One region of the Ruegeria sp. CE12 genome, then DNA from elsewhere that is predicted to be linked to it. Evidence: riboswitches for the same ligand, from Rfam matches in the RefSeq annotation. Region 1 holds a riboswitch; each other region holds the start of a gene.
The links. Region 1 has a riboswitch for thiamine pyrophosphate ahead of thiC (phosphomethylpyrimidine synthase ThiC). Riboswitches for the same ligand answer to the same signal wherever they lie in the genome.
Positions count from the first base shown of each region.

Region 1 (10,178 bases):
CGCCGGGCTGGTCTGCATTGCAGCGATCGGGCTTATGTTTGCGCTGATTATCCCGTTTCTGATGGTGTTCGTTCTCTATGCAATCATGGTTTTGACACATGAAAGCGTAAGTAACGACTGGGTGAACCTGGTAGGTCCGTTCCGCGAGGGTGGTGTCCCGGCTGCCATTGTGCTGAGCATTGCCTGTATTCCACCACTCCTGCCAACGTTGTGGATCATGTGCCGTGGTCTGGGTACGCTGATTGCCAGAAATACCCCCATGATGTCCCGTTTCATTGCAGAGCTTAAGGTGAGTGAAGGGCCCCTGAACCAATCAGGGTTTGACAATCTGATGCGCTCGTATCGCAGTGCCAATGTTCTGGGTTTCGGAGTATCCACGGTAGCGACCTTTGCATTGCTGGCCGCTGCGTTGTGGATACTCAGCACCGTCTTTACAGTGACTGGCTGAAGCCCTTCGGGCTTCGCCAACCGTTTCGGCGGCCGCTGCACCAGTTTTCGAAGCTTTGCGGGTCAATTCACCTGCATGTGCAACAACTAACCGGCCTCGTCTTCGAAGTACTGACGAAAGAAAACCGTGACGCCTTCGGATTTTATCGATCTTTCGATGGCCAGTCCTGCCCCCGGTGCAAACCACTCAAGCTGAACCCTGTGATTCAGCGCAGCTTCCAGATCTTCCACCCGGCGGTCATGCCAGTCCATATAGGCCATCTGAGCATAATGATGCGGGCTGGCCGGGAACACTTGTATTGCCAGATCAAAGTCGCTGTTTGCGGAATGCGTACCACGAGCCCGGCTGCCGAAGAGGATCACTTTTCGAATAATTGAATGCTGCTTTGCCCAATATTTTATGGCGTTGCTGTGTTGCTCGCTCAGTCCGTTAGTCACCGGTAAACCCTGTTTTTTGCCTGATGCGGTCTATTTAGGTGTCCAATGTAACATCTCCTAGATCCGGATTTCAGACGGATGCGAGACCGGTTGGACCGGTCTCGCCATATCGGTCAGTCTTCAACAGGCAGGTAAAGATCTCCACCTTCCCGGAACTTGGCGGCCATGGCCTCCATTCCTTCTTTCTGCGCCTCGGACCGGATGTCGTGGCTGATCCGCATCGAGCAGAATTTCGGCCCGCACATCGAACAGAAATGAGCGACCTTGTGCGCTTGTTTCGGCAGAGTCTGGTCGTGGAATTCGCGCGCGGTGTCGGGGTCGAGCGACAGGTTGAATTGATCTTCCCAACGGAATTCAAACCGGGCACGCGACAGGGCATCGTCACGGCGTTGCGCGCCTGGAAGTCCCTTTGCCAGATCCGCCGCATGGGCGGCGATCTTATAGGTGATCACGCCGGTTTTCACGTCGTCCCGATCCGGAAGCCCCAGATGCTCCTTGGGCGTGACGTAACAGAGCATCGCGCAACCGAACCAGCCGATCATCGCCGCGCCAATGCCACTGGTGATGTGGTCATAACCGGGTGCGATGTCGGTGGTCAGGGGGCCAAGCGTGTAGAAGGGGGCCTCGTGGCAGCACTCCAGCTGTTTGTCCATGTTCTCTTTGATCTTGTGCATCGCCACATGGCCGGGGCCTTCGATCATTACCTGACAGTCCTTTGCCCAGGCGATCTTAGTCAGCTCCCCCAGCGTCTCGAGCTCGGCAAACTGTGCTTCGTCATTGGCGTCAGCAATGGAGCCGGGACGCAGACCGTCCCCGAGACTGAACGACACATCATAGGCCCGGCAGATGTCGCAAATCTCATCGAAATGCTCATACAGGAAGCTTTCCTTGTGGTGATGCAGGCACCACTTGGCCATGATCGATCCGCCGCGCGACACGATGCCCGTCACCCGGTTCACCGTCATTGGAACCATGTGCAGGCGCACGCCCGCATGGATGGTGAAATAGTCCACGCCTTGTTCGGCCTGCTCGATCAGCGTGTCACGGAACACTTCCCATGTCAGGTCCTCGGCAATGCCATTGACCTTTTCCAGCGCCTGATAAAGCGGCACCGTGCCGATCGGAACCGGTGAGTTGCGGATAATCCATTCACGGGTGTTGTGGATATTGCGGCCTGTGGACAGGTCCATGACCGTGTCGGCGCCCCAGCGGATCGACCAGACCATCTTGTCCACTTCCTCTTCCATCGAAGAGGTAACAGCCGAAGTGCCCATGTTGGCGTTGATTTTGACCAGAAAGTTGCGCCCGATGATCATCGGTTCGCTTTCGGGGTGGTTGATATTGGCGGGGATGATCGCGCGACCTGCGGCGACCTCATCCCGCACAAATTCCGGAGTCACATAGTCCGGTATGTTGGCACCCCAATCATTGCCTTCACGTTGCTCGGCCACTGCCTCGCGCAGCTGGTTTTCGCGGATGGCAATGAACTCCATCTCTGGCGTCACGATCCCGGCGCGGGCGTAAGCGAGTTGCGTCACCGCCTTGCCATCTGTTGCGCGCAGAGGCCGCGGGCGCACCGGGAATTCGGGCGTCAGGCGGTCGCCTTCTACAAACCCGTTATCCTCGGGTTTGATCTCGCGCCCTTCATACTCCTCGACATCACCGCGCGCCTCGATCCATTTGCGACGTAGTGGGGTCAGGCCCTCACGAATATCAGTGATTACGTTCGGGTCGGTGTACGGGCCTGAGCTGTCATAGACCGGCAACGGCGGCTCACCCGCTGTCGGGTGTACCGAAATCTCGCGCATTGGAACGCGGACGTCAGGGTGCAGTGTGCCATTCACGTAGATCTTACGCGATGCAGGCAGTTCACCAGTGGTGATCTTGGGATTGGGGACATTCATGTTGGTGCTCCTCAAGCAGTTCAACTCAAAAAGACACCAGATGAGTTTTGGCTTGGGGAAACGAGAGGGTGTACGGCCCCCTTGTTCGGAGAACGCCTGCCCGGATCCGTGGCCTGCGCGCCCTAGCTTCCTACGCCAGTATCAACTGGGTCAGGTTCAAAGGGTCGCGTCGCCGGGCAATGCCCCGTCAGCCTCTCAGTCCCCTCGGTGGGACTCCCCTGCGTGACCTTTGGTTAGCTCAGGCACCACGTCTGAGACAAGCCCTTATTCAGCCATGTTTCGATTTACATAAACACAGCGTTAGGTAGGAGGGCGCTGTCATCAGGAATTTGCCTCTGCGGCACCGGGTAGGTGCCGCAGAGATTTTTGTTTTAGAACGACCACTTAAGACCGGCGCGCAGGAACGGGCCCTGAGCATTGTCGCCGATCTCCTGTTCAGCCTTCAGCTCCAGCAGCATGTCCTGAACCAGATCTTTCTCATAACCCACTGCGACGCTTGCACCGGTAAAGTCTGTCGATGCAAAGATCACATTCTGAGTTGATGAGAAGACGGAGACATCGGCCTGCGAATCCCCCAGACCTCGGCGCAGCACACCGCTTAGCTGGCCTGACAGAACTCCGCCATTGTTGAATTGTTTTTCAACTTCGGCACCCAACCGGGCTTCGATCACCTCGGTTGTGATGTCTCCGACAGTAGCATTCGCGATCGAGCCGGTTTCCGTGTAACCATCATCCTTTTGATTGGTATATCTGGCGTCGGCAAAACCGATCAGCCCGAAATTGTCGCTGACATCGAACGCGCGCTCAACACCGATATGTGCAGTCAGCAAGGTGCTGTCATAATCTGCCTTTGCATCGGCGCTGCCCGTGATCTGACGTGTTCGATCAGTCGAAAGCCAGCCGTAACCAAGCCCGGCCTCAACCGTGAACGCGCCAAACTGGCGACCCACCGCTGCATCCAGATAGAAGCCGGTGGTGTCAAAGTCGGTCGTGCGGCTATCACCATCGGCCGTGAACACGCCCATACCAAAAGCCAGTGCAATGCCGTTTTCTGTCTGGCCGGAAAGTCCGGCACTGCCGTTGAACAGCTTCACATCGGTTTTGACGTCAGGATCGTTCTCGAACTCGCGATATTCTGCGTCGATCATTGCAAACGGGCGGAACCCACCGAAAGTCGCACCGGGCGCATTTCTGAACGAAACACCTTGTGTTACCTGCGGGGCTTGCTGGAACTGCAGCGCATTGCCGCTGCTGCCTACTACGCTGCCAAACATGGCGACGACATCGCCCGGCGTTGCAACGTCGGTCCCGTCAACGACAGCATATACCGGAGCTGCCCCACCTTCGTTCTGGACAAACCAGGCAGAGTCCTGATCCGAAATCTTGGTGGTGAATGTTCCCACAGTTGGTGCGGCGTCCTCAAAGCTGAAGACTTTGCTACCCCCTTGTGCGTCCAGATTCACATCGTGATCACCAACACGGATCCGGCCCGAGATGTTGTCTTTCGTATCTACGTTCAGGACACCTTTGCCGGTTCCCAGATAGATCGCATAAGCATCACCGCCGTCGGAAGTGGCCGAGATGGTTCCCACATCCGTAATCACGCCGTCAAAGTTCTCGAAATACAGACCATATGCATTCGCAGCGGGACCACCCGTTGCGCTTGCCGTGATAGATCCGGTGTTTGAGAACGTGCCCTGCATATTCTCGATCCAGATACCCGCAGCCAGCGCTTCGGCATCGTTAGTGCCGTTCGCTATTGCTGCAGCGGCGCTGATGGTGCCTGTGTTGGAGATGTCTGCGGTGACCTCATCATAGAGCAGGATCGACTGCGCCCTGACATTCTTGGCACCTTCGGCCCGAACCATGATGCTGCCGGTGTTCGCAACGCGACCCCCGGTGTTCCCACGCACATAGACGCCACGCGCGGTAGCATCATCTGCATCTGAAACACTGGTGGTTCTGATGGTGCCAGAGTTCGAGAGCGTGCTGTCAAAGCCGTCCCTGATCTGGATGGCGCCTGCATAAGCTGACGCACTTGTTTCACCTTTGGCTGAAACAGTGATGGAGCCGCTGTTGGTGATGTCGCCCGCGACATCGTCCCCGACATAGAGACCATATCCTTCGGCCTCGTCCGTGGCATCCGTGGAGGTCACGCTGATCGAACCCGCATTGGTGAAGCTGCCCGCTAACGCGTTGCTGATATAGACACCGCCTGCTGTTGCAGAGGTTTCACCATCGGCCTTAACCGTGATTGCTCCGCTGTTCGAAACGTTGCCGTCTACTCCGCTCGCGTAGATGCCATACGCTTGCGCTTCAGAGCCAAGACCCTGCGCCTGCGCTGATATCGTGCCGCTGTTTGCGATGTTCCCACTTACAAGCGCACCGGCATAGAAACCTGCTGCCGAAGCAAAGGAATCGGGTGCAGTTGCCTGTGCCGAGATCGTGCCGGTATTGATAAAGTCACCATCCAGCGTTGAGGATGAGTAGATGCCATATGCATAAGCCTGGGATTCATCGGCGATCGCCTGCACGGTTATGACGCCGTTGTTGATCGCATTTCCTTCGAACCCACCACTGACATACAGGCCATAGGCTTCGGCCGAGGATGTTTCGTCCTGTGCAAAGGCATTGACGGAGCCGGAATTGAAGAAGTCTCCGGTAAGTCCGCTGCGGATATAGAATCCATAGACGGTCGCAGATGAGTAACCCTCTCCTCGGGCGCTCACCGAACCGGTGTTGACGATATTACCGGTCATCCCGCCTCTGACATACAGGCCGTAAGCTTCTGCTTCTTCCGTTTCGTCAGTCGCGACTGCACTGATTGAACCGGAATTCACAAAGTTACCTTCAAGGCCATTGCGGATGTATATACCCGCGACGGTCGCTGAAGAATTCCCTTCACCTCGGACCGAGATGGTGCCGGTGTTGATGATATCGCCTTCCATTTCGCCGCTGACATACAGACCATAGGCATAAGCCTCATCCGTCTGGTCGATGGCGACGGCACTGATCGTTCCGCTGTTGCGGAAGGTTCCGTTGAAATCGCCGTTGATTTCAAAGGCTGTCGCAGTGACCGAGGAATAACCCTCGCCACGAATGTCGACAGTGCCAGTGTTGATGATGTTTCCGGTCATGCCATTGCGAACTTGAAGCCCAAAAGCCTCGACTTCATCATCCACGACATCGCGTGCATGCACCGTAATCGTTCCGGTGTTGACGAAATCGCCTGTCAGCCCATCGCGTATATCGAATGCGATCGCCGTAGCTGACGATACCCCATCCGCACGAATGTTGACGTTGCCGGAGTTGAAGATGCTTCCGGTCATTGCGCCGCCAACATACAACCCGGTGGCAACGCCCTCGTCATCGCTCGAGTTGGCCGAGACAGAGATGGAGCCCTGGTTTACGAAGTTGCCATCAAGATCTTCACCAATGTAGAAGCCTGCGGCATTGGCCTCGGTCACTGCATCGTGGCGCACGGCGACGGAACCAGTGTTGATGACATCGCTCGAGACACCGCCGTCTACGAAGACGCCGCTTGCATCCGGTGGGACAACTGCAAATGGTGGTGGAGGGGGAACAGGTCGTGACCGAGCAGCGGCGCTAACCGATCTGACGTCGATGGTGCCCGAATTAAAGAAGGCTCCGTCCAGCCCCTCGCCGAAATGGAAGCCGCGGGCGGAGGCAGAAGTCTGTCCCAACGCGCGCACAACCACCGAACCGCTGTTGCCGACATTCCCTGTCATATCGCCGCCACTGTAGAATCCGGCAGCAGATGCAAAGTCAGCGGTTTCCGTCGCCTGTGAGATCAGCGCGCCGGTGTTGACGAAATCGCCGTTCACATCGGAGGACGAGTATATGCCGTATGCATAAGCTCCATCCTCTTCGGCAAATGCCGTAGCCGAGATCGTCCCGCTGTTGGTGACGTTACCGTCCACGCCGCTTGAGACATACAGGCCATACGCTTCGGCGGAATCGGTCTGATCTGTGGCAATAGCGGTCACTGAACCGGAATTGTTGAAATCACCGGTCAGGCCGCTTGTGATGTAAAAGCCGGCAATGGTCGCAGAGGAATACGCATGTCCGATCGCCTGAACCGATCCGGAGTTGACGATATTGCCAGTTATGCCGCCGCTGACATACAGGCCATAGGCTTCAGCTTCTTCGGTTTCATCAGTCGCAATGGCAGTGATCGATCCGGTGTTGTGAAAGTTGCCTTCCAGTCCACCGCGAATCTCGAATCCTGCGACGGTCGCCGATGAGTAGCCGTCGCCCCGGACAGCAATGGTGCCGCTGTTAAAGATATCGCCTTCCATGCCGCCACGCACGGTCAGGGCATAGGCCTCGGCTTCGTCATCAGTGGTGTCTGTGGCGTTGACGGTTACAGTTCCGGTGTTGACGAAGTTACCGGTCAGGCCACCACGGATATCAAAGGCTGCTGCTGTCGCCGAAGAAACGCCCTCGGCCCGAATATCGATGCTGCCCCCGTTGACGATGTTACCGGTCATGGCTCCGCTCACGTAGAGACCATTGGCAACGCCTTCGTCGTCGGTTGAGTTCGAGACAACCGAGATAGAGCCGGTATTCGAAAAGCTGCCATCGAAATCGCCGGACAGATAGACGGCGGCGGCGGTGGCTGATGAGCTTGCGTTGGCGCGAACGTTGATTGAACCGCTGTTCACCACGTTTCCGGTCGTGTCGCCTTCTACATACAGTCCTGCGGCATCAGCTTCGCCAGAGGTCGCAGTCGCCGTTGCCGTAATCGTTCCGGTATTGTTGAAGCTTCCGTTCAGATCGCTTTCCAGGTGGTAGGCCCAGGCCGTGGCCGTCGTCTGCCCGGTTGCAACGGCCTGCACGTTGCCATTGTTGATCAAGTTGCCGTTGGCGTTGCCCTGAATTTCGACGGCAATAGCCTCGGCATTGGTGCCGTTGTTGGTCGCGGTGGCCTGCAGCGTGCCCGAATTGTTGACATCGCCATTCAGCGCCCCGGTAATCAGGATCGTGCGGGCTTCGAGGGTCGAGCCGTTTTCAGCAGTGGCGCTGATCGTGCCGCTGTTGTCGATATTCGTGCCGACATCGCCGGCGAACACAAGCCCAAGTGCAGAAACATCGCTGGTTCCAGCTGCGCTTGCGGTGGCTGAAATTGTGCCCGAGTTGAAAACTGAACCTGTCGATTCAACGCCGTTTGTGAACAGCGCGCCAAGTGCGCTTGCGCTGCCGCTGCTGGTGGCCTGTGCATTCGCAGTGACGGTGCCGGTGTTCACAAATGCACCGCTATAGTCTCCGCCCATCAGGAAACCAAATGCCGCCCCATAGGTGCTGCTGCCGGCGTTGATAGCTATCGTGCCGTTGTTGATGATCTCACCGGTCGCGCTGAGATCCCCGTCCAGAAGCACGCCGAATCCGGTGGCGCTGGCCGAAGAGGGGCCCGAAATTGTGCCGTTGTTGATCGCTGTGCTGGAATAGTCCGTATCAATGAGAACGGCCGGACCGCCGCTGGTGGTCAGGTTGACCGCTCCGGTTGCCGTAATTGTGGTATCCACATCGCTGGAAACAACTGCTCGGGTGTTTTGTGTCGTCGAAATGACCTGCGATTGCGCAGTTCCAACCGACAATGCCACAACAGAAGCCGAAACAAGGAACAGCGACGGCGCAACACTCGCCACTTGCCCTTTCCATTTCACAATACGACCCCCGCGCGCCACACGAGTGTGTGGGCGCTTTATTGCGCTACTCTTCATTTTCCGAAAACCCCCTCGGAATTTTATTTGTTTACTATAGGTAAATTAGCTAGCTAGCTGCGAAGCTGGGCACAAATGTGACTTTTGTATAAACCTTTCAAATATTTTGCGGTATTGCACATACCACACACTACATATCGTTTTGATACTTGGTGTTATCCGGAAAATCTGGCCAATAGACTGGGCTATAAGAATGCTCTACGAGTAGCTGGTCGATCCAAAAAACATGCGCTTTTGCAGGTCAAAAACGCTGCAGGAATGAGGTAAAACTAATGGCAAGGCAGCAGCAGCTTTCGGTGCAGGATGCGTTCTCACAAGGCATGTCTCACTATGAAAAGGGACATCTCAAACCTGCTGTGGGTCTGTTTTCCGAGATTGTTCGCGCAGCACCACAATTTGCACCGGCGCATCACATGCTGGGATTGATCGCATTTCAAACCGGCCAGCTTGATCCCGCCGTCAAAGCGCTTGGTGAGGCCGTGCGATTGCAGCCTGAGAATGGTAACTTCCTGACGAACTTCACCGAAGTACTGCGCGTTGCCGGTCAATTGGATCAGGCACGAGAGATTGGAGAGCGCGCGGCGCGAATCGTACCCGGCAGCGCCGCGGCACATTCGAATCTCGGTTTGGTCTACTATGATCAGGGCCATCTTGATCAGGCAGAAGCGTCTCAGGAACGTGCGCTGGCTTTGGCCTCCGAATTCGACCGCGCGATCAACAATCTGGGAAGCATCGCGCGCGACAACGGTGATCGAGATAAGGCGGCACTGCTGTATCAAAAGGCGCTGAGGATCAATCCGGCATCTGCCGAGACGGCCAACAATCTCATCTCGGTGCTGATTGAGGTGGAAAAACTGTCCGAGGCCCGCAGCGTTGCGGAAAACCGGCTGGAGCAAACACCGCGTGACGCCGAGCTGCACCGGAATTTCGGACGGTTGTTCATGCTCGAAAACGATCTGGACAAGGCAGAGAACGCGTTTCGAAATGCCATTGCTCTGGATGGGAACAAAGCCGACAGCTTTGTTGGTCTGTCGCAGGTTCTGTTTGAGAAGAACCATCCAAAGCTTGCCCTTATTGAAGCCGAGCAGGCACTGCGCTTGGATGAAAACAGTGCAACGGCGTGTCATCAGGCAGCGATGGCCAAGGCTCATTTGGGCGATGTCGCAGGCGCGACAGCTTTGTATGAACGCGCCATGGAGCTGAAGCCGGATCTGACTGCAAGCCGTCTTGCATTGGGCCATCTGGCTATCGAACAGGGCGATTTTGAGATTGCGCGTCAGCATTTCGAGACCGCGGCAGAATCGGCTGATGACAAGCTTAGCGCTCTGATCGCTTTGGCGCGGCTGGAAAAAGTCACCGAAGAAAGTCCCGTATTTCAGCAGCTGGAAGCCGTCCTGCCGGACGCTGCGGATATGCTGCCGCAAAAGGCGGTCGCCTATCGTTATGCAATGGGTGATTGTTATGAAAAGCTGGGGCGTTATGATGAAGCTTTTGAGAATTACGAGAAAGGGGCGCGGATCAAGCGCTCGCTTGTTGCCTACGACCCATCAGAAACTGATGAGCTGACGGATGACCTGATCGCCACGTTTGACCAGTCCATGATTGAACGTTTGCGCGGCAACTCCATTTCAAGTGAAAAGCCAAT
Region 1 covers NZ_JBQFRS010000004.1:9,694-19,871, forward strand. The annotation lists gene ACR0IO_RS11185 (hypothetical protein) at 1-448, shown strand, start outside; gene ACR0IO_RS11190 (nucleotidyltransferase family protein) at 535-885, opposite strand; gene thiC (phosphomethylpyrimidine synthase ThiC) at 999-2,789, opposite strand; TPP riboswitch at 2,900-3,019, opposite strand; gene ACR0IO_RS11200 (hypothetical protein) at 3,161-8,533, opposite strand; gene ACR0IO_RS11205 (sulfotransferase) at 8,806-10,178, shown strand, end outside.

Region 2 (10,178 bases), on a different contig from region 1:
GGGTCGTGTTTCCAATTCGAAAGAGGGCATCATCGCCCAGCGAGACGGACAGTACGGGCCAAGAGAAATCCGCTTCGTCCTTGTCCTGGTGCAGGCCCATCCGGGCAGCCTCGCCATAATAGTTGATCAGGCAGCAATCGGGATCGCGATCGGGACTGCAGAGATCTTTCCACATCTGCAGGATAACATCCGGAATAGCAGGCCATGCCGCGCCTTTCGGATGGGTGTCCTGATACCGATACCCGGCTTTGTCTGACACCCAGCCCAGACCCCCGGCCGAGGTCATGCGTACGGACATCTGCTTGCCTGATGGGGTGGTGGGATGGAACAGGGGCGCGGATTTCAGAATCGGACGCAAGACATCGATCAGCTGCGTCTGCGCGGCCCCGTCCAGATAGCCTTTTCTGATATCGAACCCCCGCAAAAGCAGCCGTGCCATTCAAGAATCCCCAATCCTTGCCAAAACCTTGCCAAAAAAGGCTACAGAATCCCGAAAACCTGCATTTCAGAACGCTTGCAGGCCTCTTGTCCCGCCCTTATATACGCCGGGACGCGCGATGGTGTAGTGCTGTCGCGCAGCACTGATCGGGGCCGGATGCCATAACGGGTCCGGACCTCGGGACATCGCCTTGAAGAGAAAGGGATTGAAAATATGGGAAAAGTAATCGGCATTGACCTCGGTACCACAAACTCGTGCGTTGCCATCATGGATGGCTCGCAGCCGAAGGTCATCGAAAACGCAGAAGGGGCGCGGACCACGCCCTCGATCGTCGCCTTCACCGAAGATGAGCGACTGGTCGGTCAGCCTGCAAAACGTCAGGCGGTCACCAACCCCGACAACACCATCTTTGGCGTCAAGCGTCTGATCGGTCGTCGTGTGGATGATGCAGAAGTCGAAAAAGATAAGAAAATGGTGCCGTACGCCATCGTCGATGGCGGCAATGGCGACGCGTGGGTTGAAGCCCGCGGTGAGAAATACTCCCCAAGCCAGATCTCGGCCTTCACTCTGGGTAAGATGAAGGAAACCGCCGAGAGCTATCTGGGTGAGGAAGTCACGCAAGCGGTTATCACCGTTCCGGCATACTTCAACGACGCACAGCGCCAGGCTACCAAAGACGCTGGTAAAATCGCCGGTCTGGAAGTGCTGCGGATCATCAACGAGCCGACAGCTGCTGCGCTGGCCTATGGTCTGGACAAGGAAGAAACCCAAACCATCGCGGTTTATGACCTTGGTGGTGGTACCTTCGACGTGACCATTTTGGAAATCGACGACGGCCTGTTCGAGGTTAAGTCGACCAACGGCGACACCTTCCTGGGTGGTGAAGACTTTGACATGCGCATCGTCAATTACCTGGCGGACGAGTTCAAAAAAGAACACGGTGTCGACCTGTCGCAAGACAAGATGGCCCTGCAACGTCTGAAAGAAGCCGCTGAAAAAGCCAAGATCGAGCTGTCCTCGACCTCGCAGACCGAAATCAACCAGCCGTTCATCTCGATGGGTGCAAACGGTCAGCCGCTGCACATGGTCATGAAACTGACCCGTGCCAAGTTGGAATCGCTGGTTGGCGACCTGATCAAGAAGTCGATGAAGCCTTGTCAGGCCGCCCTGAAAGACGCAGGTCTGTCGGCTGGCGACGTGGACGAGGTTGTTCTGGTCGGTGGTATGACCCGGATGCCGAAAGTGATCGAAGAGGTCACCAAGTTCTTCGGTAAAGAGCCGCACAAGGGTGTGAACCCGGACGAAGTTGTTGCCATGGGCGCCGCCATTCAGGCCGGTGTTCTGCAGGGCGACGTCAAAGACGTGGTTCTGCTGGACGTGACCCCGCTGTCGCTGGGCATCGAGACGCTGGGTGGCGTGTTCACCCGTCTGATCGACCGCAACACCACGATCCCGACCAAAAAGTCTCAGGTCTTCTCGACCGCTGAGGACAATCAGAACGCCGTGACCATCCGCTGTTTCCAGGGTGAGCGCGAAATGGCCGCGGACAACAAGATCCTGGGTCAGTTCAATCTGGAAGAGATCCCGCCCGCACCGCGCGGCATGCCTCAGATCGAGGTGACTTTTGACATCGATGCCAACGGCATTGTCTCGGTTTCGGCCAAGGATAAAGGCACGGGCAAAGAGCAGAAGATCACGATCCAGGCGTCGGGCGGTCTGTCGGACGAAGATATCGACAAGATGGTCAAGGATGCCGAGGAAAACGCCGAGGCAGACAAGGCCCGCAAAGAGCTGGTCGAAGCCAAAAACCAGGCCGAAAGCCTTGTTCACGCGACCGAGAAATCGATCGAGGAACATGGCGACAAGGTCGACCCGTCGACCGTCGAAGCGATCGAGCTGGCCGTTGCCGCGCTCAAGGATGAGCTGGAAACGGACAATGCGGACAAGATCAAGTCGGGCATCCAGAACGTGACCGAAGCGGCCATGAAACTGGGTGAAGCCATCTATAAGGCGCAAGCGGAAGAGGGCGAAGATGAGCCTGCAGCCGCAGATGCCGCGCCTGGTGATGACGATATTGTCGATGCCGAGTTCGAAGATCTGGACGACGACAAGCGTAACTAACGGGTAACCGGGCCAATTTGGGCCGGTCCGGTTGCCGGGCCGGCCCGATTACGTTGAGGCATAAGGAAATACTGATGTCAAAACGCGACTATTACGAAGTGCTCGGCGTGTCCAAGAGCGCTTCGTCGGATGAAATCAAAAAGGGCTTTCGCAAAAAAGCCAAAGAGCTTCATCCAGACCGCAACAAGGACAACCCGGATGCCGAAGCGCAGTTCAAAGAGGCTAACGAGGCCTATGATGTGCTGCGTGATGCCGACAAAAAAGCTGCTTATGACCGTTTTGGTCATGCTGCGTTTGAGAACGGCATGGGTGGCGGTGGTCGTCCCGGTGGCGGATTTGGCTCTGGTGATTTCTCCAGCGCGTTTTCGGATGTCTTCGACGATCTGTTCGGCGATTTCATGGGTGGCCAGCGTGGTGGTGGCGGTGGACGTCGCGCGGCACGTGGATCGGACCTGCGCTACAACCTGCGCGTAACGCTGGAAGAAGCCTATTCCGGCCTGCAGAAAACTATCAATGTACCCACTGCCGTGGCCTGTTCATCCTGTGATGGCACCGGTGCGGAAAGTGGTGTTGAGCCAACAACCTGTCCGACCTGTTCGGGTATGGGCAAGGTGCGGGCGCAACAGGGCTTCTTCACGGTCGAACGAACCTGTCCGACCTGTTCGGGCCTCGGTCAGATCATCAAGAACCCCTGTAAATCCTGCAACGGCGCGGGCCGTGTTGAAAAAGAGCGTGCTCTTTCGGTCAATATCCCTGCTGGTGTTGAAACCGGTACTCGTATTCGCCTTGCTGGCGAGGGTGAGGCTGGAATGCGCGGTGGCCCTCCGGGTGATCTCTACATATTTGTCGAAGTCGCGCAGCATCAGCTGTTCGAGCGTGACAGCATAAACCTTTACTGCCGCGTTCCGGTAAGCATGGCCAAGGCCGCGCTGGGCGGTTCGATCGAAGTACCGACCATTGATGGTGGTCGTGGTCGCGTGCAGATCCCGGCCGGCAGCCAGTCTGGCCGCCAGATGCGGCTTCGTAGCAAGGGTATGCCCGCGCTGCGTGGTGGCGGAGTTGGCGACATGTTCATCGAACTGGCCGTAGAGACTCCGGTAAACCTGACCAGCCGTCAGAAAGAACTGTTGCGTGAGTTCGAAGATCTGGGTGAAGACAACCATCCGGAATCAAAGAGCTTTTTCTCATCCGTCAAATCCTTTTGGGATGGGATGAAGGGCTAAGAGCCCAGCAATCAAGAATGTCAGGCCGGTTCGTCAGAGCCGGCCTTTTTTGTTCCTTAGGTCCAGTTTGATCTGAAACCGGTTCAGATTGGCCCTTGAAACCCGGCTCAAGCCCTGAGATTGTCCGCGCGAACCGTTGGGGTGCCCTGTCTTGGGGCTGAGAGGCGTGAATGCGCTAACCCATCGAACCTGATCCGGGCAATACCGGCGTAGGGAACGGTCTTAGTGCACAGACGTTTTCCATGCCCGTTGCCCTTTGAATATGGAGCAACGACATGGCGCATATTGCCCTGACAATTGCAGGATCGGACAGCGGAGGTGGTGCCGGAATTCAGGCCGACCTCAAGGCGATGTCCGCGCTGGGTGTCTATGGCGCCAGCGTTCTGACTGCAGTGACAGCACAGAACACTCAGGCGGTAACCGCGGTACACGGCATTCCATTGGAGGTGATCTCCGCGCAGCTCGAAGCGGTTCTGAGCGACCTCGACGTCGGTGCGATCAAAATCGGGATGTTGGCAACGCCCGAAATCATCCAGACAGTGGCTCAGGGGATTTCTGGTTTCGAAGGTCCGGTGGTGCTTGACCCGGTGATGGTCGCTAAATCCGGTGACGCCCTGTTGGCCGCTGAGGCGGTTCAGACCTTGCGTGACGTGCTGTTGCCCTGTGCAACGGTGATAACGCCCAACCTGCCCGAAGCAGCCTGTCTGCTGGATCAAACCGCCGCCAGGGCGCCCGCGGATATGATCGCCCAAGGTCTTGAGCTTTGTGAGATGGGTGCACGTGCCGTTCTGATGAAAGGCGGTCATGGAGAGGGCGAAATCTGCCACGACTTACTGATTGATGCGTCGGGTAAAGTGGCTGATTTCAAAGCACCTCGCAAATCCACAAGAAACACTCACGGCACCGGGTGCACATTGTCATCCTCGATTGCCGCCGGACTTGCACAGGGATTGAACCTGACAGAAGCAGTGACTCAGGCGCATCGATATCTGCAGGGCGCAATTGCCCGCGCAGATGACCTTTGCATAGGGCAGGGACATGGTCCGGTGCACCATTTCCATCAGGTCTGGTCGGCGTGACGGTCTGGTCTGTCATAGGTGCCGGTGTTGCCGGTCTGGCGGTCGCGAGTGAAATGGTTTCCCGTGGCGCACGCGTTCAGGTCTTTGATCCTGGCGGCCCGCCTGGCCCACATGGGTGTTCCTGGTGGGCTGGTGGCATGCTGGCGCCTTGGTGTGAATACGAGAACGCCGAGGAACCTGTGCTGCGACTGGGTCAACAGGCCATCGATTGGTGGGCGGACCGGACGCAGGTACACAGACAAGGTACCCTCGTTGTTGCGAATGCCCGGGATTTGCCGGATCTGCGTCGTTTCGCGCGTCGTACCGAAGGTTTTGAACAGGTTGAACAGGCGAAAATTGCCGCATTAGAGCCTGACTTACATGAATTCGGAAAGGGTTTGCATTTTAGCGCAGAGGCGCATGTCGATCCCCGGCAGGCGCTAAACGATCTCTATTGTCAGCTGCGCGAACAAGGGGTGGAGTTTCACCAGAAACTCGCGCCTGCGAAGATGGAGAATGCAGTTGACTGCCGCGGGCTGCATGCGCGTGAGTACTTGCACGATCTGCGCGGCGTGAAGGGCGAGATGCTGGTGATCCGCTGCCCGGATGTGGCGTTGAACCGCCCCGTACGCCTGCTGCATCCACGCATGCCGCTTTACATCGTGCCGCGTGGCGATGGCATTTACATGCTGGGCGCGACGATGATCGAATCCGAAGACAGCAGCCGTATTACTGCGCGTTCGATGCTGGAGCTGCTGAGCGCGGCCTATGCCCTGAACCCAGCCTTTGGAGAGGCTGAGGTGTTGGAAATCGGTGTCGATCTTCGCCCAGCCTTTCCTGACAACTTGCCACGCATCCGGCGGCTGGGCCGGACAATCTATGCCAATGGCCTCTATCGCCACGGCTATTTGCTGGCGCCTGCATTGGCGCAGGGCGTTGCCGATCTGGCGTTGGAAAACAAACACTCGGAGATGGTTGATGAAGATCGTCCTTAACGGTGAATCGCGCAACGTGCGCGCGGAAACCTTGTCTGAACTGCTGAAGGAATGCGGGTTCTCTGGTCGCGTTGCCACAGCAGTGAACGAAGATTTTGTCCCATCCAGTCTGCGCATTGCCCACAAACTGGCCGAAGGCGACCGGATTGAAGTTGTTGCGCCAATGCAGGGGGGCTGAGCATGAAACGTTTTTACGGCACCGATTTACCAAACCCCCTGATGCTGGGAACAGCGCAATATCCCAGCCCTGCCATTCTGGAACAGGCTTTTCGCCAAAGCGCTGCAGGCGTGGCCACGGTTTCGCTCCGCCGTGAAGGGGCGGGCGGCGCGGGACAGACGTTCTGGACCATGATCCGTGAGCTTGGTGTACTGGTTTTGCCGAACACGGCTGGCTGCCACACGGTCAAAGAGGCAGTTACCACTGCTCATATGGCACGTGAGGTGTTTGATACGCCCTGGATCAAGCTGGAACTGATCGGTCACACGGACAGCCTGCAGCCGGATGTGTTTCAGCTGGTCGAGGCCGCTCGCATTCTGACCGAGGATGGGTTTCAGGTGTTCCCGTACACAACGGACGATCTGATAGTCGGAGAACGGTTGCTGGCCGCCGGCTGCGAGGTCCTGATGCCCTGGGGCGCACCAATCGGGTCAGGTCGCGGGCTGAACAACGAATACGCATTGCGTGCCATGCGTGCTGAATTCCCGGATGTGCCATTGGTTGTTGATGCAGGCATCGGTCTGCCAAGCCATGCGGCGCATGCAATGGAACTGGGCTTTGATGCCGTCCTTCTGAACACAGCCGTTGCCCGTGCGGGTGATCCGGCTGCGATGGCCAAGGCGATGGCGCTGGCGGTTCAGGCCGGACAATTGGCCCATCAGGCCGATCCGATTGAAGCGCGCGACATGGCCGAGGCCTCTACTCCCGTTGTTGGAAAGGCGTTCCTGTCATGACCCTTGATCGATTTTACCCGATCTTTGATCACTCAGACTGGTTGCGCCGAGTGCTGCCTTTGGGTGTTAAGCTGGTACAGCTGCGCATCAAGGATCAGCCAGACGACGTCGTGTGTCGCGAAATCGAAGTGTCACAAGCTCTGTGTCGCGAACATGGTGCTGTGCTAGTGGTGAATGACTACTGGCAGGCAGCTATCGAAGCGGGCTGTGACTGGATTCACCTGGGTCAGGAAGATTTGGATGACGCCGATCTCAAGGCGATCCGTAAGGCCGGTCTGAAACTGGGTGTTTCAACCCATGATGATGACGAGCTCGAGCGCGTCCTGGCAATGGGTCCGGATTATGTCGCGCTGGGCCCTGTATATCCGACCATCCTGAAAAAGATGAAATGGCATCAGCAGGGCTTGCCGCGAGTGACCGAATGGAAAGCACGGGTAGGTGACATCCCCTTGGTCGGTATTGGCGGCATGAGTGTCGAACGCGCGCGTGGCGTATTCGAGGCTGGCGCGGATATCGTTTCAGTTGTCACCGACATCACTCTCAACGACGACCCCGAAGGGCGTGTGCGTGAATGGATCGAGGTCTGCAAATGACGCGCTATTCCCGACAGATGATCCTGCCCGAGGTCGGCGATGATGGGCAAAAAAGCCTTTCCAGATCGCGGGTTCTTGTGATCGGAGCTGGTGGTTTGGCAGCACCTGTTTTGCCATTGTTGGCCGGGGCGGGGGTTGGACATCTGACGGTGATGGATGGGGATGTCGTTGAGCAATCGAACCTCCATCGCCAGACCTTGTTTACAGAGAAAGACTGCGGCCGCTCAAAGGCAGAGGCGGCGGCTCAGCGTTGCCGAGAACTAAACAGAGAAATCGAAATCTCGGAATTGAATCAGCCTCTAACAAGCGAAAATGTGGCAAACCTGGTATCCAAACATGATTTGGTGTTGGACTGCGCGGACAGCTACGCGGCCAGCTACACCTTGTCAGACAGTTGCCTGGAGCTGAGAAAACCCCTGATCAGCGCGTCTGTTCTGGGGCTGTCGGGATATGTCGGTGGGTTCTGTGGCAGAGCCCCCTCATTGCGCGCGGTTTTCCCCGAAGCTCCTGATAGTGGTGCAAGCTGCGCCACAGCAGGGGTGCTGGGTCCCGTGGTTGCGATGTTGGGTTCGCTTCAAGCGCAGATGGCGCTGAGCGTCATCCTTGGTCTTGAGCCGAGCCCCCTCGGGCATCTCGTGCAGTTCGATGCCCGTACATTCCGCAGTACCGGATTTCGCTTTGATCAGGCGCCCGAGCCGTCACAGGCATTCCGCTTTGTTTCCGCCAGTCAGCTGAGCGAAGCCGACGTGATTGTTGAGTTAAGGGATGTTGCGGAGGCGCCGGAGTTTATTCATCCGAGTGCCAAACGGACGACTCCTGAAGATCTCATATCAGAGCCTAACAAGGAAAAAAGACTGGCCCTGTGTTGCGCGACCGGCCTGCGGGCATGGCGCGCTGCCGAACGTATTCAACCAGATTGGCCGGGCGAGATCGTCCTCGTCGCGGCCTCAACCTCGTGAACAGAAGGAAACGCGAGACATGAAAAAGCTGATTACAGCTGTTGCCCTGTTGGCCGCTACACCTGCGTGGGCCGAAGACAAGATGACTTTGTTGCTGGATTGGTTCGTGAACCCGGATCACGGACCAATCATCATTGCGCAGGAAAAGGGTTACTTTGCCGATCAGGGGCTTGAGGTTGAAGTCATTCCGCCTGCAGACCCGTCAGCCCCGCCGCGTCTGGTTGCAGCCGGACAGGCCGATCTGGCGGTATCCTATCAACCGCAGCTGCACTTGCAGATCCACGAAGGCCTGCCGCTCAAGCGTGTCGGTACGCTGGTTGCAACACCGCTGAACTGTCTGCTGGTGCTCAAGGATGGTCCGATCGAAACGCTTGCCGATCTCAAGGGTAAGAAGGTTGGTTTTTCAGTAGCGGGTGTCGAAGAGGCTGTTTTGTCCGCGATGCTGGGCGTGCATGACGTCGCCTTGGATGACATCGAAATGATCAACGTCAATTTCTCTCTGTCTCCGTCGCTGATGACCAGGCAGGTCGATGCAGTTATCGGGGCATTCCGCAACTTTGAACTGAACCAGATGGATATCGAGGGTGTCGCCGGCCGTTGCTTCTATATCGAAGAAGAAGGTGTGCCGCCCTATGATGAACTGATCTATGTCGCCAATCCCGATACGATGGACGCCGACAAAGTCGCCCGCTTTCTGGCCGCGACCGAGAAGGCAACGCAGTTCATCGTCAACAACCCGGAAGAAAGCTGGGAAATCTTCGCCGCAACCTCAGTTGAATTGCAGGATGAGCTGAATGCCCGCGCCTGGGTAGATACATTGCCCCGCTTCGCGCTGCGCCCTGCGGGTTTTGACGCAGGCCGCTATGCCCGGTTCGAGGCTTTCCTGAAAGACAGCGGCATGATCGACAGCATCAACCCTGTCAGCGACATCACTATCGATGTGACTTCACAATGAGCGATTATGGCAAAGCCTTCACGTTGATGCGTGATACTGCACAGGGGCCGTGGCGGGACTACACCCGCCACGCCTTTGTCGAAGGGATGAAGGACGGAACACTCCCACGTGAGGCGTTCCTGCATTATCTGCGACAGGATTATGTGTTTCTGATCCACTTTTCCCGCGCCTGGGCGCTGGCGGTGGTGAAATCGGAAACACATGATGAGATGCTGGCTGCCTCCCGCACCGTGAATGGTTTGATTAGCGAAGAGATGAAGCTGCATATCGGCATTTGCGAGGCCGAAGGCATCCCGCAGGATCAGCTGTTCGCCACGCCGGAGCGGGCCGAAAACCTCGCTTATACACGCTATGTGCTCGAGGCGGGTTACAGCGGTGATCTGCTTGATCTGCTCGCGGCCCTTGTACCTTGTGTGATGGGATATGGTGAAATCGGCACCCGCCTTGCTGCCGAGGCGACCTCTGAGACCTATCGCGACTGGATCGACGCTTATTCGAGCGATGAGTATCAACAGGCCTGCTATGCGGTTGGAGAGCTGTTGGATTCGGCTCTAACTCGGCGCATTGATGCAGATTTTGAGGCATCTCCACGCTGGGATCGCCTCTGCCAGACGTTCCGCACCGCGACTGAGCTTGAGGTCAACTTCTGGCAGATGGGCTTTACCCCATGACACCAGCGCCCGATCTGATTTTCGAGGGCCAGGCGTCAATCGGCAGCGCGAGCCTGTTCGCGCCATTGTCGCTGTCGCTGGCGTCCGGGCAGTGGACCTGCCTTTTGGGTGGATCGGGCGTTGGAAAAACCACAGTCCTGCGGTTGATCGCGGGGCTGGACACAGGCGCTGATTTTTCTGGCCAGATCGCCGCCAGCGACGGGAAACCAGTCG
Region 2 covers NZ_JBQFRS010000012.1:82,095-92,272, forward strand. The annotation lists gene ACR0IO_RS20455 (alpha-ketoglutarate-dependent dioxygenase AlkB family protein) at 1-439, opposite strand, end outside; gene dnaK (molecular chaperone DnaK) at 653-2,560, shown strand; gene dnaJ (molecular chaperone DnaJ) at 2,635-3,783, shown strand; TPP riboswitch at 3,911-4,016, shown strand; gene thiD (bifunctional hydroxymethylpyrimidine kinase/phosphomethylpyrimidine kinase) at 4,059-4,862, shown strand; gene thiO (glycine oxidase ThiO) at 4,859-5,836, shown strand; gene thiS (sulfur carrier protein ThiS) at 5,820-6,014, shown strand; gene ACR0IO_RS20485 (thiazole synthase) at 6,017-6,787, shown strand; gene ACR0IO_RS20490 (thiamine phosphate synthase) at 6,784-7,380, shown strand; gene ACR0IO_RS20495 (HesA/MoeB/ThiF family protein) at 7,377-8,339, shown strand; gene ACR0IO_RS20500 (ABC transporter substrate-binding protein) at 8,359-9,294, shown strand; gene tenA (thiaminase II) at 9,291-9,965, shown strand; gene ACR0IO_RS20510 (ABC transporter ATP-binding protein) at 9,962-10,178, shown strand, end outside.
Region 2: another riboswitch for thiamine pyrophosphate. It lies ahead of thiD (bifunctional hydroxymethylpyrimidine kinase/phosphomethylpyrimidine kinase); the one in region 1 lies ahead of thiC (phosphomethylpyrimidine synthase ThiC).

Region 3 (10,178 bases), on a different contig from region 1:
GTTGAGCGCGCAACCGACAAGGGGACACAAAGATCGCTTCAGATCTTTGATGCTGCTGGTGACGCGGTGCACAAAATTTATCTGCGCGACGGCTCGAACCTAGATCATTGGCATACCCTGGTTTCAGAACTGAAATCCGAAGATCAGTCGCAGGTGCTGGACGTGTCGCAACGCCAGCCGACCGAAGCACCCAAGGCCAATACGGACAAGGTTGATGCGCTGCGAACTGAATGGGCAAAGATGACCGACACCCATCAGTTTCTGCGGCTGACTTCAAAACTGAAGATGAACAGGCTGGGCGCTTACCGCATCGCCGGGGAACCTTTGGCCCGCGCTCTGGAGCCAGGCAGCGTCACGACCATGTTCGAGCAGGTCCGGGATCAGGCACTGGAAGTCATGGTCTTCGTTGGCAATCGCGGGTGCATCGAAATTCATGGCGGGCCAATACATACCCTTAAACAGATGGGGCCATGGTTCAACGTGCTCGATCCACGGTTCAACCTCCATCTGAGATCTGATCGCATCGCAGAGGTCTGGGCTGTTACCAAGCCCACCCAACGCGGCCCGGCGGTATCTGTCGAAGCATTCGATTCCGATGGCGGTCTGATCCTGCAGGTATTCGGCCGCCGTTCCGGGGAAAACGACCATCGCCCCGCCTGGGACGAACTTGTCGCTGGATTGCAATCACTGGCAGTAGCGGAGCCCGCGCAATGAGTATGACCAGCAGATTCCTGAGCCGTACTACCCTTTTGGTCGGTCTCACCTTTGGCACACATCAGGCAATGGCCGAGGAAACAGAAGCCAACAAGATCGTTTCGATTGGCGGCTCGGTCACCGAAATCATCTATGCACTGGGCCAACAAGATAGGCTGGTCGGAAGGGACCGGACCTCCAGTTATCCGCAGGAAGCGTCGGAGTTGCCCGATGTCGGCTACATGCGCGCACTGACACCCGAAGGCGTTCTGTCTGTAGCACCCGACATGATCGTCTCCGTCGAAGGATCAGGACCACCCGAGGCAATTGCGGTTCTCAGGGATGCCGGTGTCAAATACGTCGAAGTGCCACATGAATTCAGCCGCGACGGTGTCGTCGAGAAGATTCGCGCAGTCGGCGCGGCGCTGGGCGAAGAAGAGGCGGCGAACGCGCTTGCTGAACAGGTTGGTGCCGAAATAGATGCGGCCCACTCTGCCGCCATCGAAGCAACAGGTTCTGACCGGGCACGGGTTCTGTTCATCTTGTCCATTCAGGATGGCCGGATAATGGTCGGCGGATCAGGCACTCAGGCCGACAGCATCATCTCCCTCGCCGGTGGCGTAAACGCGGCCGCCAGTTTTTCGGGATACAAACCCATTTCGCCCGAAGCGATGGCAACCGCAGCTCCGGATGTGATCCTGATGATGGATCGCCAAGGCGGTCACGCGACACCCGATGAAGAGCTTTTTCAGACACCATCAATTGCGCTGACACCAGCTGGTCGGAACAAGAGGCTGATACGGATGCAGGGTCTTTACCTATTGGGGTTCGGACCACGCACGGCTAACGCGATCAGCGACCTTTCTAAAGCGCTTCAAAACAAGCAGGGCCTATGAGCATTGCACTTGAGCATGATGAACTGATCAAACCACCAAAGGACCGTCGCGCAACCGCACGACGCGTAACGTTTGCGTTGTTTTTGCTGCTGTGTCTGGTCAGTGCCATCAGCCTTTCGATCGGAGCATCCGAAGCTTCGCTCCGCGCGACCATCTCTGACCTGATTTCAGGCCGTGAAGTTTCCGACCTGAACCGGATCGTCTTGTGGGATATCAGACTGCCCAGATTGGCGATGGGCATGCTGGTCGGAGCCGCGCTGGCGGTGTCAGGCGTGGTCATGCAAGGCCTGTTCCGCAACCCGCTGGCCGACCCCGGAATCGTTGGTGTCAGCGCCGGCGCTGGTCTTGGTGCAATCTCTGCGATCATCCTGGGAAGCTATTTGCCCGCCGCCATATTGAGTGTGGTTGGCAATGGTCTCGTGGCCGTTACCGCATTCCTTGGTGGATGGGCATCGGTTCTTATCCTCTACCGTGTTTCGACCCGGCGCGGGCAGACTTCGGTCGCGACGATGTTGCTGGCCGGTATTGCCCTGGGAGCTTTGTCGGGGGCGGTGTCGGGTGTTTTGGTCTATATGGCCGATGATCAGCAACTGCGTGATCTGACCTTTTGGGGCATGGGCTCACTTGCCGGTGCTACATGGATCAAAGTGGTGACCGTGGCGCCAATCATTCTGATAGCGGTGATTAGCACCCAGTTTCTTGCACGTGCTCTGAACGGAATGGCGATGGGCGAAGCTGTCGCGCATCACATCGGAATACCTGTACAACGTAGCAAGAATCTAGCGATCCTGGCTGTGGCAGCTGCAACCGGAGCTGCCGTCGCAGTTTCGGGTGGCATCGGGTTTATCGGGATCGTCGTACCGCACCTTCTGCGGCTGGGAACAGGTCCTGATCACCACAGATTGCTGATGAATTCAGCGCTGCTGGGCGCCAGCCTGCTGCTATGCGCGGACATGATCAGCCGCGTCATCGTTGCACCGGCTGAACTGCCTATTGGTATCGTCACTGCAATACTCGGAACACCTGTGTTCCTGTGGATTCTGCTGCGGCGCCACGGAACGATGGGGATGTAGAAATGGAAGCGACAAACATCCGCGTGACGCTGGGCAGAAAGGAAATTCTGCATGGCATCGACTTCAAGGCAGAACCGGGAAAGGTTACGGCAATTATTGGTCCCAACGGATCAGGTAAGTCCACTCTCCTCAAGACGCTGTCGGGCGAAATTACGGGCGCGGGAACGATAACCCTCAACGGGTCTGACATCTCATCGCTGCAACCTTGGGAACTATCTCCGATGCGGGGTGTCCTTCCTCAAGCCTCATCCGTTGCCTTTCCCTTCACTGTGCTCGAGATCGTTCGGCTTGGGCTTGCGCGCGGATTGGCGGGTGCGGATGAACACTTGCCGATTCAAGCGCTGAAGCATGTCGATCTAGCCGGGTTTGAAAACCGGTCCTATCAGGAGCTGTCGGGGGGCGAGCAGCAGCGTGTGCAACTGGCCCGCGTTCTCACGCAGGTTTGGGAAACTCCGGACAGTTCCGAGACCAAGTGGCTGCTGCTGGATGAACCCGTCGCCAGCTTGGACATCGCCCATCAGTTCACGGTCCTCGATATCGCCCGAGATTTTGCATCGCGAGGTGGCGGTGTGGTGGTGGTGATGCATGACCTCAATCTGACAGCTTTGTTTGCGGATACAATCTACGTCCTTTCGCAAGGCCGCGTTTGGGGATCGGGTGCACCGTCAGAGGTTTTGAACGACGACATTATGCGGGATGTCTACGGCATCAATTTGCAGATGAATAAAACACCCCCGACTCAGGTTCCCTTCGTACTGCCTCAGGCCATGTATCAGATCACCTGACAGACCTAGTATGATCGCGATCTCCTGAATTCGGGACCGCGATCATACACGTCCTGACGTTGATATCCGGTTTATCGCGGATTGCAGCCCAAACTGCCCCCACGGCTCAACGCAAAGTGCATTGCATTCTGCGCGGTTTGCTCCTATGCGTCCCGGCCACCGGTCGCAGCCTACCCGGGTATCAAAACAAGGACTGAAAATCATGAAGACTACATTGGTCTGCTCCGGCGGACTCGATTCCGTTTCGCTTGCTCACGTTCTGGCGAATGACGGACAATTGTCGCGTCTTGTGTCATTTGACTATGGCCAGCGGCACAACAAAGAACTGGCCTTTGCCGCCGCCTGTTCCGAGCGTCTGAACGTACCTCATCACGTGATTGATCTGCGATCCGTCGGGGCCTCGCTGACTGGTTCTGCGCTGACGGATGACCTGGACGTACCTGATGGCCATTACGCCGAAGATACGATGAAAGTTACGGTGGTGCCGAACCGCAATGCGATCATGCTGACCATCGCATATGGTGTCGCCGCTGCTGCGGGTGACGACGCCGTTGCAGCTGCGGTGCATGGCGGGGATCACTTCATCTATCCCGATTGCCGTCCTGCATTCACGGATGCGTTCGATGCGATGCAACGCACGGCTCTTGATGGCTACGCAGATGTCTCATTGTACGTCCCCTTCGTGCATCGTTCCAAGGCTGACATCGTTGCCGAAGGTGCACGGGTTAACACACCATTTGATCAGACGTGGTCCTGCTACAAGGGCGGAGAAAGCCACTGTGGTCGTTGCGGCACCTGTGTGGAGCGGCGCGAAGCATTCGATCTTGCCGGTGTAGCTGACCCGACCCTTTATGAAGACCCCGATTTCTGGCGCGCGGCGGTTGCAGGAAAGCAAGACTGATGTTCCGGATCACCAAAGAGTTTCACTTCTCTGCCTCACATCAGCTGGGCCACCTGCCCGAAACACATCAATGCGCACGGCTGCATGGGCATAACTATATCGTGGTGGTCGAACTGGCCGCAGCCGAATTGAATCAGGACGGTTTTGTTCGGGACTATCAGGAACTGAAGCCCCTCAAGACCTATATCGACGACAGCTTTGATCACCGACATCTGAACGATGTGATGAACGAAATCTCAACCGCCGAGAACCTGGCGCGTCACTTCTATGAATGGTGTTCAGCCCGCTGGCCAGAAACGGCGGCCGTCAAGGTATCTGAAACACCTAAGACCTGGGCGGAGTATCGGCCATGAGCTTGAGGATATCCGAGATCTTCGGCCCCACTGTACAGGGCGAAGGCGCACTGATCGGCGAACCGACGGTCTTTGTCAGGTCCGGCGGATGTGATTTTCGTTGTTCGTGGTGCGACAGCCCCCATGCAGTCGATAGCGACTATCGTCATGACTGGACCCCGATGAAGGCCGAGACGGTCTGGGCCGAGGTCCAACGCCTGTCCGGCGGGCAACCATTGACCGTTTCGCTGTCAGGCGGCAATCCGGCCATTCAGGATTTCGCCCCGCTCATTGCACTGGGCAAGGAACATGGATACGGATTTGCCTGCGAAACCCAGGGCTCGATCGCCAAGCCGTGGTTCTCAGATCTCAACATGCTGATCCTGAGCCCCAAACCGCCAAGCAGCGGGGAAATGATGGATTGGGGTCAGTTTGACGCCTGCTTGGCTGCACGCCCAACCCATACCGTCCTGAAGATTGTGATCTTCGATGGTGCTGATTTTGATTGGGCGCGCGAAGTTGCAGATCGTTATCCGGATCTGCCGCTCTATCTTCAGCCCGGAAATCCGAACAGCGATCCCACGGAACCCATCGACCTGGGTGAAACGACAGGACGATTGGAATGGCTGATCGACACAACCCTTAACGCACGATGGTTCAGACCCCGTATTCTTCCCCAGCTGCATGTACTTGTCTGGGGCAACAAGCGCGGCGTCTGAGCAAAGGAGAAACACATGAGTGACAGCATCTACAGCAATCTCACCCAGTTGGGCGGCGCAACACAAATGCCTGCCAGCCCCGAAGAGGCCGAGCTGGAGCGTGTCCAGAACCCGCAGGCGGACGTGGACTACAACGTTCGCTTTACGGCACCCGAATTTACCTCGCTCTGCCCGATGACAGGACAACCCGACTTTGCACATCTGGTGATCGACTATGTGCCGGGTGATTGGCTGGTCGAAAGCAAGTCACTGAAACTGTTCCTTGGTTCTTTCCGGAACCACGGTGCATTTCACGAGGATTGCACAATCTCGATCGCGCGGCGTCTGGCGGAGTTCCTTGAACCCCGCTGGCTGCGTATCGGCGGATATTGGTATCCGCGCGGGGGCATACCGATTGATGTGTTCTGGCAAACCGGTGCGATGCCCGAAGGCGTCTGGATTCCCGATCAGGGTGTGCCACCCTATCGCGGGCGCGGCTGAGCTGATGATGCGGGCGAGGCAATCGAGCGCTGCGCCCGCATATTTGACTATGACACAGAAAGCCGGATAGATCGCAATATGGCTCAGCACCCTGTTTTCTGGACGTTTCGCCGGTGTCCTTATGCGATGAGGGCGCGCCTCGCGCTGGTCAGCGCGGGTGTAAAGGTCGAGCTGCGTGAGATCCTGCTGCGGGACAAACCACAGGCTTTTCTTGATACTTCAGCGTCTGGGACAGTGCCCGCTCTTCGAACCAATGATCAGGTTCTGGATGAGAGTCTGGACATCATGATCTGGGCACTAGAACAGAACGACCCCCAACAGTTGCTCGATATGACAGAGGAAGGTTGGGAGCTGATCTCAACAAATGACGGCCCGTTCAAGGATGCGCTGGATCACACCAAATACGCCACGCGATATCCCGATCTGGACGTAGAGGTTGAGCGGCAAAAAGCGGCCACCTATCTGACCGACCTTGACCAAAAACTGGATGGGCAGGCGTGGCTGTTCAGAGATCGACCAACGATTGCAGATCTGGCAATGCTGCCATTCGTGCGCCAGTTCGCAAATATTGACCGTGTGTGGTTTGACGCTCAGCCCTGGCCCAACCTGATCAGATGGCTGGACCAATTTCTGACTAGCGACACTTTCGGGCAAATCATGCACAAATACGCACCTTGGTCAGAAGGTGATGTGCCGATTTGGTTCGGTACCTCAGACGTTGTCTCCGACCTATAACTGCCGCAACTGCGAACCGGTTTTGAATACAATCACCGGACCTGTGATTGCTGTGATTGTTTCACCGGTATTTATCGGATGGTAAGTCGCGCGGGGTGGTCGTGCGCCATCATCGATGTCGCGTTGCACCCAATCCCGCTCCTCCATCATTCGCAAGGACTGTGAGAGGGCGCGATCAGTGATCGTCAGCAGGTTTCGCCTGATCTCGTTAAAGTGGCTCAGTTCATGAAGGGTTGCCAGAACGGGCAACGTCCATGAGCGCCGAAGCAGATCCTGATTATCTTCGCTGGTCGCAGACAGGATCTGATTGGCGAACCGGGCTGCCACTGCACCACGCTGTGTCAGTCGAAATTCCGGTCGCAACGGATGGCCGTAGCCCGGGTTTCGCTCAAGCAATCCAATTTGGATGAGATGATCTACACTCTGAGAGAATGACGTACGGCCCGCGCCGGTTGCAGCCAACAATGGCGCCTGCCGCCCAGGGACACCTTCGTGAAGATTGGAAAGAATGGGCAGGGCCCACGCCCGCGAAGTGATGTTGACAAGTGCATCAATGTACATAAAGTATAGTTACTATATTTTACCTTAAAAGGAAAGATGATGCCGCTCATTTCCCTGGAAGAAACCATAACAATTGCGCTGTCGGTTAAGGATCGTCACGCCAGCGCCGATTGGTACGAGAGCATGCTTGGCTTCAAAACGCTTTATCATGCAGATGAGGCAGGTTGGTCAGAGCTAGAAACCCTGACCAAGGGCGTAACCCTTGGGCTTGGTGAGCACACCAAACCCGCGCCCGGAAACTGCGTCCCTGTATTCGGCATCGCCGACCTAGACAGCGCAAGGCAAAAGCTAGAACAGGCTGATGTTCAGTTTGACGGCCCAACAGATGTAGTCGAAGGCATGGTCAAGACGGCGACATTCTATGACCCCGACGGCAACGCCTTCATGCTTGCCCAAGATTTGACGGGCGGGTCCTGAGGAATTGTAGACCCAAGGATCGTTGCCGAAGTTGCGGCAACGGTCTGCAATTAATGTCAGATATGAGCAATTTGTGAGCGCTACCTTTCGGTTCGTGCACCCTGGGTGACGCGATTATAGTTGTAATCGGGTCTCCATCCTCCTAATCACAGCTTCACCTCGGGGTGCGTGGCCTGCCGCGCTGAGATGCCTATCAGGCGAACCCGTTGAACCTGAACCGGCTAGAACCGGCGGAGGGAAAGGTGACGGTTTCATCCATCCTTACCCTCTCGCCGCAATGGAGGATGATATGAAACATCTGCTGATTGCTGCGGGATTACTGAGTGCAACTTCGGCTATTGCCGCCGACAAACCTCAGCTGACCGTATACACCTATGACAGCTTTGTCTCGGACTGGGGTCCGGGTCCGCAGGTCGAAGAAGCTTTTGAAGCGGTCTGCAATTGCGATCTGAATCTTGTTGGCGTTGAAGATGGCGCCGCCCTGCTGTCACGTATCCGGCTTGAGGGCGAAAACTCGGAAGCTGACGTGGTGCTGGGACTGGATACCAGTCTGATCAATGCAGCCAAGGAAACCGGTCTGTTTGCACCCAGTTCCGTTACAGCTGACTACGCGCTGCCGATTGAATGGACCGACGACGTTTTTGCGCCCTACGACTGGGGCTATTTCGCATTTGTTCACAACGCCGATTACTCGGCCCCAGCGAATTTCCGTGAATTGGCGAACAGCGAGACAAAGATCATCATTCAGGATCCACGTTCTTCCACACCCGGCCTTGGTCTGTTGTTGTGGGTGAAGGCGGCCTATGGCGATGAGGCACCCGAAATCTGGGCTGGTCTTGCAGACAATATCGTAACAGTCACCAAAGGGTGGTCCGAGGCCTATGGCCTGTTCCTCGAAGGTGAATCGGATATGGTCCTCAGCTATACCACCTCTCCGGCCTATCACCTGATCGCTGAAGAAGACGCTTCGAAATCGGCAGCTGTCTTTGACGAAGGCAATTACATGCAGGTTGAAGTGGCAGGGAAACTCGCCGGGACTGATCAGCCGGAACTGGCGGATCAATTCCTGGAATTCATGGTTTCGGATGCGTTCCAGCAGATCATTCCTACAACCAACTGGATGTACCCGGCAGTGACCCCGGCAGCTGGGTTGCCCGAAGGGTTTGAAACCCTGACCATTCCGGAAAAGGCTCTGCTCTTTTCACCCGATGAAGCCGCCGACGTGCGGGATCAGGCACTTGCAGAATGGTTGAGCGCGCTCAGCCAGTAAGCCCATTGCCGGGTATCGGCGCGGCTGCCCTGGTCGCCGCGCTGATACTGGGCACACTGGCCGCAGTCACCCTGCGTGCCGAAGCAGGCGGTGGATTTGGTCCGGCCGACTGGGCTGCCCTGCGTTTTACACTTACTCAAGCGATACTTTCCGCGCTGTTCAGTATTGGATTGGCGGTTCCGGTTGCACGAGCACTCGCCCGGCGACGGTTTCCCGGGCGTCGCGCGCTGATTGCGCTGCTTGGCGCGCCGTTCATTCTTCCCGTTATTGTTGCGATAATCGGATTGCTGCAGGTCTTTGGTCGGGCCGGCTGGATCTCTGATATATTGGGTTATTTTGGCTTCGCACCCATTCGTATCTACGGCCTGCATGGCGTGGTATTGGCCCATGTATTCTTCAATTTGCCCCTTGCCACGCGCCTCATCCTGCAGGGATGGCAAGAAATTCCGGCCGAGCGATTTCGCCTCGCTGCTCAGTTAGGCTGCAACGGAGTGGCCATGTTCCGGTTGATCGAGTTGCCGATGCTGAAACGGATTTTACCGGGCGTGCTTGCGGTAATCTTCGCCATTTGCCTAACCAGTTTTGCTGTTGCGCTGACTCTGGGTGGCGGGCCCCGTGCGACCACAATCGAACTCGCGATCTATCAAGCCTTTACCTATGACTTTGACCTCGGCCGTGCTGCACTGTTGTCGGCGCTACAACTGGCCCTGACTGCCGCTGCAGCTTTGGCCGCCCTAAGGTTTTCTCACAGGGACGGCTTCGGCACCGGGCTGGATCGCCCCATCCGCCGGTGGGACGGCGGCGCGCCCATTGCCGATGCCTTATGGATCATCGCAGCGGCCGCGTTCCTGCTGCTTCCTTTGGCATCTGTTGTGATTTCAGGTTTTGCTGGTCTCTTCGAAACGCCAGCTTTGGTGTTCCGCGCCGCATTGACCTCGGTCATGGTGGCGGCCGCGAGTACTGCAATCTTGCTGCTGCTGGCGCTGCCCATGGCCACTGCTGTCGCGACAGGGCGATATGGAATTGTTGAGCTCAGTGGCATCCTCGGGCTGGCCGCATCACCGCTGGTGATCGGTACCGGATTATTCATTTTGGTCAGGCCTGTGGCCAACCCGACAGCGCTTGCGCTTCCGGTGACGGCACTGGTCAACGCAGTTATGGCTCTGCCCTTCGCATTGCGCATTCTTGTCCCGGCCGCGCGCGATGTGGTGTCGCGACACGGCCGACTGGCGCTTTCCCTCGATATGACCAACATGACCTTCTTTGTCCGCATTCTGCTTCCTCGAATGCGCGCGCAGATCGGTTTTGCAGCCGGG
Region 3 covers NZ_JBQFRS010000005.1:321,584-331,761, forward strand. The annotation lists gene ACR0IO_RS14520 (hemin-degrading factor) at 1-714, shown strand, start outside; gene ACR0IO_RS14525 (heme/hemin ABC transporter substrate-binding protein) at 711-1,589, shown strand; gene ACR0IO_RS14530 (FecCD family ABC transporter permease) at 1,586-2,662, shown strand; gene ACR0IO_RS14535 (heme ABC transporter ATP-binding protein) at 2,665-3,447, shown strand; gene queC (7-cyano-7-deazaguanine synthase QueC) at 3,650-4,348, shown strand; gene queD (6-carboxytetrahydropterin synthase QueD) at 4,348-4,701, shown strand; gene queE (7-carboxy-7-deazaguanine synthase QueE) at 4,698-5,399, shown strand; gene queF (preQ(1) synthase) at 5,415-5,879, shown strand; gene ACR0IO_RS14560 (glutathione S-transferase) at 5,958-6,614, shown strand; gene ACR0IO_RS14565 (winged helix-turn-helix transcriptional regulator) at 6,609-7,175, opposite strand; gene ACR0IO_RS14570 (VOC family protein) at 7,215-7,592, shown strand; TPP riboswitch at 7,743-7,849, shown strand; gene thiB (thiamine ABC transporter substrate binding subunit) at 7,882-8,862, shown strand; gene ACR0IO_RS14580 (thiamine/thiamine pyrophosphate ABC transporter permease ThiP) at 8,838-10,178, shown strand, end outside.
Region 3: another riboswitch for thiamine pyrophosphate. It lies ahead of thiB (thiamine ABC transporter substrate binding subunit); the one in region 1 lies ahead of thiC (phosphomethylpyrimidine synthase ThiC).